2 regions of the Isoptericola sp. Y541 genome follow, and region 1 is predicted to be linked to the other one. Evidence: riboswitches for the same ligand, from Rfam matches in the RefSeq annotation. Region 1 holds a riboswitch; the other holds the start of a gene.
The links. A riboswitch is a leader RNA that binds a small molecule or an ion and turns the genes downstream of it on or off. The one in region 1 is predicted to bind FMN.
Positions count from the first base shown of each region.

Region 1 (4,191 bases):
GCCGACGCCGTGCTCTTCGTCGTCGACGCGACAGTGGGCGCCACCTCGACCGACGAGCGCGTGGTCGAGCTGCTGCGCCGCTCGGGCAAGCCCGTGATCCTGTGCGCCAACAAGGTGGACGGCCCGTCGGGCGAGGCCGACGCCGCCTACCTCTGGGCCCTGGGCCTGGGGGAGCCGCACCCGGTCTCCGCGCTGCACGGGCGCGGCACGGGCGACCTGCTCGACGCCGCCATGAAGCTGCTGCCCGAGGTCTCCGAGCACGGCGAGCTGCGCCCGGCCGGCCCGCGCCGCGTCGCGCTCGTCGGGCGCCCGAACGTCGGCAAGTCGTCGCTGCTGAACAAGATCGCCGGCTCCGAACGCGTCGTCGTCGACGAGGTGGCGGGTACCACGCGCGACCCGGTCGACGAGCTCGTCGAGATCAAGGGCGTGCCCTACTGGTTCGTCGACACGGCAGGCATCCGCCGACGCGTGCACCAGACCCGCGGCGCTGACTTCTATGCCTCCCTGCGCACGCAGGCGGCGATCCAGAAGGCCGAGGTGGCCGTGGTGCTGGTCGACGCCTCGCAGCCGATGACGGAGCAGGACACGCGCGTCATCTCGCAGGCCGTCGACGCCGGGCGCGCGCTCGTCATCGCCTACAACAAGTGGGACCTCATGGACGACGACCGTCGTCCGTACCTCGAGCGCGAGATCGAGAAGGACCTGGTGCAGGTGCAGTGGGCGCCGCGGGTCAACGTCTCGGCGCGCACGGGGTGGCACACCGACAAGCTGGAGCGGGCCCTCGAGGCGTCGCTCGCATCATGGGACACCCGCATCCCGACCGGACGGCTCAACGCGTTCCTCGGCGAGCTCGTGGCCGCGCACCCGCACCCGCTGCGGGGCGGGAAGCAGCCACGCATCCTGTTCGGCACCCAGGCGGCCACGCGGCCGCCGCGGTTCGTCATCTTCGCCACCGGCTTCCTCGAGGCCGGGTACCGCCGGTTCATCGAGCGCCGCCTGCGCGAGACCTTCGGCTTCGAGGGCACGCCCATCGAGATCAGCGTGCGCGTGCGCGAGAAGCGGCGGCGGTGATCGGGCGGTGCGCACCTCGGTGAGCCGTCGATGAAGCCGGAGCCGCTCGTCAGGAGGGGGCGCCTGCTGCGCCTGGGCGCGGCGCGCGACACCTCGGCCGTGCGGCACCTGGTGACCTTCCTCGTGCTCACCGTGGCGACCGTGCTGGTCACCCGGTTCCTGCTCGCCGCCTCCGGCTACCCGCAGGTGGGCGGCGGGGGGCTGCACGTGGCGCACGTGCTGTGGGGCGGGCTCGGCATGGCGCTCGCGGTCGTGGTCCTGCTGTCGTGGGTGGGCCCGGCGCTGCGCTCGCTGGGCGCGGTGCTCGGCGGGATCGGCTTCGGCCTGTTCGTCGACGAGATCGGCAAGTTCGTCACGTCGGACAACGACTACTTCTACGAGCCGACGGCCGCCCTGATCTACGCCGTGGTGGTCGTGCTCGTGCTGCTCGTGGAGGCGCTGCACGGGCGTCGGGAGCGCCACCCCGCCGAGTACCTGGCCGTCGCCACCGACCGCGCCGTGGCGGGGGTGGCCGGCGGCTTCACGGGCGCAGAGCGCGCGGAGGCCCGCGCCCTCGTGGAGCGCGGGCGCGACGAGCCGTTGGCGGCGGAGGTCTCGGCCCTCGTCGAGGCCGTGCCGCGGGACGACGTCGCGGTGCCTGACCCGGTGCGCGCCCTCGTGCGCAGGGGGTCGGCGTGGTTCGCCGACGCGATGGAGCACCGGTGGGCGGCCACCGTCGTGGCGGTTGTGGTGCTCGGCACGGCCGCGGGGTCGCTGGTGGTGGGGCTGCGGGCGGCGACCGGCGCCCTCGACGTGCCCGGCTGGGTGGGCGTCGGGATCCTCTCCGCGGCGGCCTGCACGGTGGCCTGCGTGGTCACGGGGATCTTCGTCGGGCGCGGCGACCACCGCTCGGGCGCGGTATGGGTGCGGCGCGGGGTCCTCGTCAGCCTGCTCGTCACGCAGCTGCTCGCGTTCCGCGCCGTGCAGTGGGTGGCCGTGTCCGGGCTGGCCGTGGACCTGCTGGTGCTCGCCGCCCTCGAGGTGGCCCTCGGTCGCGACGACGAACGACGGGTCGCCCGCCGTCGTGCCGCTGCGTGAGACGTCTGTCACTCGGGCTTGCAGTGCCGTGGGCTCCGTGGCACGGTCAGCGATGACGAGCGAGAAGCTCGCGTGCTCTGGGGTCGGTGAAAATCCGAGCCGGCGGTGAAAGTCCGCGACCCGGTCACATCCTGTGACCGGTTGACCAGGTGGAACTCCTGGACCGACGGTCAAAGTCCGGATGGGAAGCGCACGCGGCGGGCTCCCCGTCCGGTCCGTTCCCGGTCCCTTGTGGGCCGGCGCCCCCTCGTGGTGGCGTTCGCGGCCCGGCCGGTCGTGAGCACGTCCGACCCAGCCTTCCTGTCTCCGGGGTCCGCGACCGGACGACGGAGGCAGGGAAATGACACAGCCGGCCGGCACCACGGGTGCCCTGGCGGGGGCGAGCGCGGCGGAGGACGCCGCGATGCGGCGGGCGCTGGAGCTCGCGAGGCAGGGCCCCGCCCGCGGGCCGAATCCGCGGGTCGGGTGCGTGCTGCTGAGCCCCGACGGCCGCGTGCTCGCCGAGGGATATCACCGTGGCGCGGGCACCGCGCACGCCGAGGTCGATGCGCTGCTGCGGGCGCGCGAGGCCCACGGTCCGGATGCCGCCAGCGGGGCGACCGCCGTCGTCACCCTCGAACCCTGCGCCCACCGCGGCCGTACCGGCCCGTGCGCCGACGCGCTGCGCGAGGCCGGGGTGGCGCGCGTCGTGCACGCCCAGCGCGACCCCAACCCCGCCGCCTCCGGCGGCGGCGCCCGGCTGCGCGCCGCGGGCGTCGACGTCGCGAGCGGGCTGCTCGCCGACGAGGCGCGCGCCCTCAACGAGACCTGGACGCGGGCGCTCGAGCTCGGCCGCCCGGTCGTCACCTGGAAGCTCGCCAGCACCCTCGACGGGCGATCGTCCGCCGCCGACGGCACGTCGCGTTGGATCACCGGCCGGGCGGCGCGCCGCGACGTGCACAGGCTGCGCGCCGGCGTCGATGCCGTGCTGGTCGGGACGGGCACCGCCCTGGCGGACGACCCCGACCTCACCGTGCGGCACGGGCACCTGCGCGGGCCACAGCCCGACCGCGTCGTCGTCGGCCTGCGCGACCTGCCGTCGTCGTCCCGCCTTGCGCGCGCCGCCGCGGCGGGGGAGGCCGTGCACCACCTGCGCACCCACGACCCGCACGCGGTGCTCGACGCGCTCTGGCACCGCGAGCACCGGCACGTGCTGCTGGAGGGCGGCCCCGCGCTCGCCGCCGCCTTCTGGCGCGCCGGGCTCGTCGACCAGGTGGTCGCCTACGTGGCACCCGTGCTGCTCGGCCTCGGAGCCCCCGCCGTCGCCGACCTGGGCATCGGCACCATCGCGGACGCCGCTCGCCTCGACCTGATCGACGTCACCGTGCTGCCCGCCCCCACGGCCGGCGACGCAGCGGACCCCACCGACACCACCACCGTGCGGCTCACCCTGCGGCCGCGGAAGGAGCGCTGAGCCATGTTCACCGGGATCGTGGAGGAGCTGGGCACCGTCGTCGCAGTGCGCGAGGACGCCGACGGCGCGCGGCTGACCGTCGCCGCCGAGACCGTGGTGGGGGGCACCCGGCTCGGCGACTCCATCGCCGTCGACGGCTGCTGCCTGACCGTGACCTCCGTCGAGGGCGGGGAATGGACCGCCGACCTCATGGCCGAGACGCTCAAGCGCACCAGCCTGGGCACCCGCGAGCCCGGCGACCGCGTGAACCTGGAGCGGGCGCTCGCGGCCGACGGGCGGCTCGGCGGGCACGTGGTGCAGGGGCACGTCGACGGCGTCGGCACCGTGCTGTCGCGGACGCCCGGCGAGCGGTGGGAGGTGGTGGAGATCGCGCTGCCGGTGGACCTCGCGCGGTACGTCGTGGCGCAGGGGTCGATCGCCGTCGACGGCGTGAGCCTCACCGTGGTGCACGCGGGCGACGAGTCGTTCACGGTGAGCCTCATCCCCGAGACGCTGGCCCGCACGACCCTCGGGCGCCGCGGCGCGGGCGAGGCCGTGAACCTCGAGGTGGACGTACTGAGCAAGTACGTGGAGCGGCACCTGTCGTACGG
Region 1 is NZ_JCAIUJ010000003.1:119,136-123,326, forward strand. Features, by position in the region: gene der (ribosome biogenesis GTPase Der) at 1-1,071, shown strand, start outside; gene AC1C2V_RS08920 (hypothetical protein) at 1,102-2,148, shown strand; FMN riboswitch at 2,217-2,346, shown strand; gene ribD (bifunctional diaminohydroxyphosphoribosylaminopyrimidine deaminase/5-amino-6-(5-phosphoribosylamino)uracil reductase RibD) at 2,489-3,601, shown strand; gene AC1C2V_RS08930 (riboflavin synthase) at 3,605-4,191, shown strand, end outside.

Region 2 (4,191 bases), on a different contig from region 1:
ACGCCTCGTCGCCGGCCTACCTGGCGCCCCTCGCGCGGTTCGTCGGGGCGATCGGCGCGCGGCTGCCGCAGCTCCTCGACGCGTACCGGGCCGGGGGCGGGGTCTCGTGGGACCAGTTCGGCGAGGACGCCCGGCAGGCGCAGGCCGACGTCAACCGTCCCTTGTTCGAGCGGCAGCTCGCGCCCGCGCTCGCCGCCGTACCGGAAATCCACGAGGTGCTGTCCCGTCCCGGGGCGCGCGTCGTCGACGTCGGGAGCGGCTTCGGCTGGTCGACCCTCGCTCTGGCCCGCGCGTACCCCGGCGCCGAGGTGCACGGGCTCGACGTCGACCGGCCCTCCGTGGAGGCGGCGCGAGTCGCGGCGGCCGAGGCGGGGCTCGCCGACCGGGTCACGTTCCACCTGGCCGACGCCGCCGAGCTCGCCGATGCGCAGCCGTTCGACGCGGCGTTCGCCTTCGAGTGCGTGCACGACCTGCCGGACCCGGTCGCAGTGCTGGACGCCGTCCGGCGCGCGGTGCGGCCCGACGGGGTCGTCGTGGTCATGGACGAGGCGGTCGCGGACGAGTTCCGGGCCCCGGCCGACGACGTGGACCGCGTCATGTACGGCTACAGCCTCTTCGTCTGCCTGCCCGACGGGCTGTCGACGACGCCGTCGGTCGGCACGGGGACCGTGATGCGGCCGGCCACGCTGCGTCGGTATGCGCGCGAGGCGGGCTACGCCGGCGTCGAGGTGCTGCCCGTGCACGACTTCGGCTTCTTCCGGTTCTACCGGCTGCTCCTCTGACGCCGCGGACCACGCCGCCGACACCGCGGGCAGGCCGACGTCGGGCGTGCTGCGGAGTAGCCTCCGTGGAATGACCGCCGTCCGGACGCACACCCACGCCCAGGCCGTCGACGCCGCGATCGACCTCTTCTCCCGGCAGGGCTACGAGCAGACCACCGTCGAAGAGATCGCCGACGCGGCCCGCGTCAGCCGTGCCACCTTCTTCCGCCGCTTCCGCTCCAAGGAGGACGTGGTCTTCGCCGACCACGAGCTGCTCCTCGAGGAGGTGGTGGTCATGCTCGCCGAGACCCGACCCGAGGCGCGCGCCAGCGAGGAGTCCGGCCGCGCGCCCGAGCGGGCATGGGACCCCGCCACCGATCCGTACCTCGAGGTGTGCCGGGCGGCGCGCCTCGTCTTCGACCACCACGTGGGGCAGCGCGAGACGTCGATCGCCCGGCACACGCTGCTCCAGCAGGTGCCCGCGCTGCGCGACCGCGAGCTCGTCACGACGCACCGCTACGAGCGGGCCTTCACCGCCTACCTGCGCGACACGCTCCCGCCGGACCGCTCCACGACGACGATGTCGATCGCCTTCGCCGCGTCCGTCGTCGCGGTGCACAACGCGATCCTGCGGCGGTGGCTGCGCAACCCCCACCTCGACCTGCGTCCCGAGCTCGAGGAGGCGTTCTTCGACCTGCGGCGGGCCGCCGTCGCCCCGTTCACCCATCCCGACGACGCGCCTCGGCACGCAGCCGGCACCGACGGCACGACGGCGGAGCACGACGTGCGCGAGGACGTTGCCCGCGAGAACGGCACCGGCACCTCGGCTCACGTCACCACCACCGGCGGCGACGGCCGGCGCGTCGTCGTCACCGTGCTGGAGCCCGGCGCCGGCCCCGACGACGTCGCCCGCGCCGTGCGGGACGCCCTCGCGTAATCGTCGTTGGTTGAGCCTGTCGAAACCGCCGCCGGGTTTCGACAGGCTCGACCAACGACGCCGGGGAATGCCGCTGTGGCATGCTGCGTTGCGCAAGAAGTCGCCGGGTCGTCCGGCGGCGAGACACGCACGTACGTGCTCCGGGGTCGGTGAAATTCCGAGCCGGCGGTGATAGCCCGCGACCCGCGCCTCCCTCGGGGGGCCGGTTGACCTGGTGGAACTCCAGGGCCGACGGTCAAAGTCCGGATGGGAGGCAGCGCGCGCGGCAGGCACCGGGGACCCGGTGCGTGCCGCCGGTCGTCGTGTCGCGGGTGCCCCGCCGGGCTCCCGCGACCGTCGTCCGTCCCCCCGGTCGCCCGCACGGCACGACCGGGAGAGGACTCGATGGACGCCATCCGCGCGCTGTTCGACGCGACGCTCACCATCGGCGACCAGACGCTGTACTGGCGCGAGATCATCGGCAACCTGTTCGGCCTCGCGTCCGCGCTCGGGGGCATGCGCCGCAAGGTGTGGGCGTGGCCGGTCGGCATCGTCGGCAACCTGGTGCTGTTCACCGTCTTCATGGGCTCGTGGTTCGGCGACACGAGCCGCGCCGACATGCTCGGCCAGGCCGGCCGGCAGGTGATGTTCCTGATCGTGTCCGTCTACGGCTGGGTGCAGTGGCGCCGCACGAAGCGCGCCGACCTCGAGCTGCGCGCCGACGGCAAGATCCCCGCCGCGGACGGCGCCGCGGTGCACCCGCGCTGGGCGTCGTGGCCGCAGCGGATCGGCATCGTCGTGGCCATGGCCGGCGGAACCCTGCTGCTCACGCCCATCTTCCGGTCGCTCGGCTCGTACGAGCCCGTGTGGGCCGACGCCTGGATCTTCATGGGCTCCCTCATCGCCACCTACGGCATGGCGAAGGGATGGGTGGAGTTCTGGCTGGTGTGGGTGGCGGTGGACCTCGTGGGGGTGCCGCTGCTCTGGTCGGCCGAGTACTACGCGACGGCCCTGATGTACGTCTTCTACGGCGCGTTCACGCTCGTCGGATTCTTCGTGTGGTGGCGCGTGCGCCGTCGTGAGCAGGCGGAGACTGCCTCGGCGATCGCGGCCGGCTGAGTCGTCAGTCGTCGATGTCGAGGACGGTCGACGGCGTGGCCGCCCGCGCATCGAGACGCGTGTCGGCGAGAACGGCGTCGACCAGGTCGGCGCGGCCGCCGAGTGCCATCTCGCGGGTGTACTCGGGGATGCCGAGGAACCACGATCGGTCCTCCGGCCAGACGACCGACGGCAGCTCGAGGGCCGAGCTGAGCTCGACGACCGCCCGCAGCGACCCCGTCCACAGGTGGTAGTCCCGGTGCGGCAGGCGGAGCGGCTCGGCGGACGGTTGCGGCTCGGCGGGGTCCCAGGCGAGGTTGATCAACACCCCCGACGACCCGACACCGCCGCCCTGCTCGTACAGGGACGGCCATCCCTCCCACAGACCGCCGTGCACTCGCTGCTCCCCGGTCCACGGCACGAGCTGGTCGACCAGGGTGCGGAGACGCTCGTCGGCGGTGTCCAGGTCCGCGTCTCTGTCGCCGTCCCCAAGGAAGGGAACGACGGCGTACGCGTCGTACGCCTGAGGCACGGCATGGCCCAACGTCGGTCCGAACTCACCGAGCAGCGGCGCGATCCACTCCCCCGCGCTCGGGTCGTCGTCCCAGGTGGCGCCCACGCGGGCCAAGTCGTCGCTCATGGCCCTCGACCCTACGCAGGCGGTGGGCGATGATCGACCGATGATCATCGCCGAGGACCTCCTGCTGCTGGCGTACGACGACGTGTCGGGCAGGCCGTCGCTCGACCGGACGCAGCTCGACTACCGGCTCGCCGGCGCGGTGCTGGTCGAGCTGGCGCTGGACGGCCGGGTGGACGTCACCGCGTCCCCGGAGACCGGCGCGGACGGCCGGCCGATCCGCGCGGGCCGAGTCGTCGTGCGCGACCCCTCCCCGGCGGGGCACCCGGCGCTCGACCACGCCCTGTCCTTCGTCGGGATCCGGCCCCAGGCGCCGAAGAACCTCGTCGCGCCCCTGGCGAAGGGCCTGCGCGAGCGGCTGCTGACCGGCCTCGCGGAGCGTGGCGTTCTGCGACGCGAGGAGGAGCACGTCCTGTGGATCTTCCCGACCACGTCGTGGCCGGCCGCCGACGCCACCCACGAGGACCGGCTCCGCGCGCAGTGCCGTGAGGTGCTGCTCGGAACCCGGGTCCCGGACGCGCGCACGGCAGCGTTGCTCTCCGTCGCGAGCGGCTCGAAGCTGGTCCGCGGCCTGGTCCCGCCCGAGCAGCGGAGGCAGGCGGAGTCGCGCGCGAAGGACCTCGCCGCGCAGAGCTGGGCGAGCGCCGCGGTGAGGAAGGCCGTGGACGAGGTGATGGCCGCCGTCATGGCCGCGGTGATCATCCCCGCCGCGGTCACGGCATCGAGCTGACCCTGTCCTTGCGGATCACCCTGGTCCGGCACGCCGCCCCGGAGGCGGC
Region 2 is NZ_JCAIUJ010000001.1:1,014,681-1,018,871, forward strand. Features, by position in the region: gene AC1C2V_RS04640 (class I SAM-dependent methyltransferase) at 1-782, shown strand, start outside; gene AC1C2V_RS04645 (TetR/AcrR family transcriptional regulator) at 853-1,698, shown strand; FMN riboswitch at 1,831-1,961, shown strand; gene pnuC (nicotinamide riboside transporter PnuC) at 2,083-2,796, shown strand; gene AC1C2V_RS04655 (hypothetical protein) at 2,801-3,415, opposite strand; gene AC1C2V_RS04660 (GOLPH3/VPS74 family protein) at 3,456-4,142, shown strand; gene AC1C2V_RS04665 (histidine phosphatase family protein) at 4,151-4,191, shown strand, end outside.
Region 2: it holds a riboswitch for FMN, as region 1 does, so the genes downstream of both, pnuC (nicotinamide riboside transporter PnuC) here and ribD (bifunctional diaminohydroxyphosphoribosylaminopyrimidine deaminase/5-amino-6-(5-phosphoribosylamino)uracil reductase RibD) in region 1, are expected to answer to the same signal.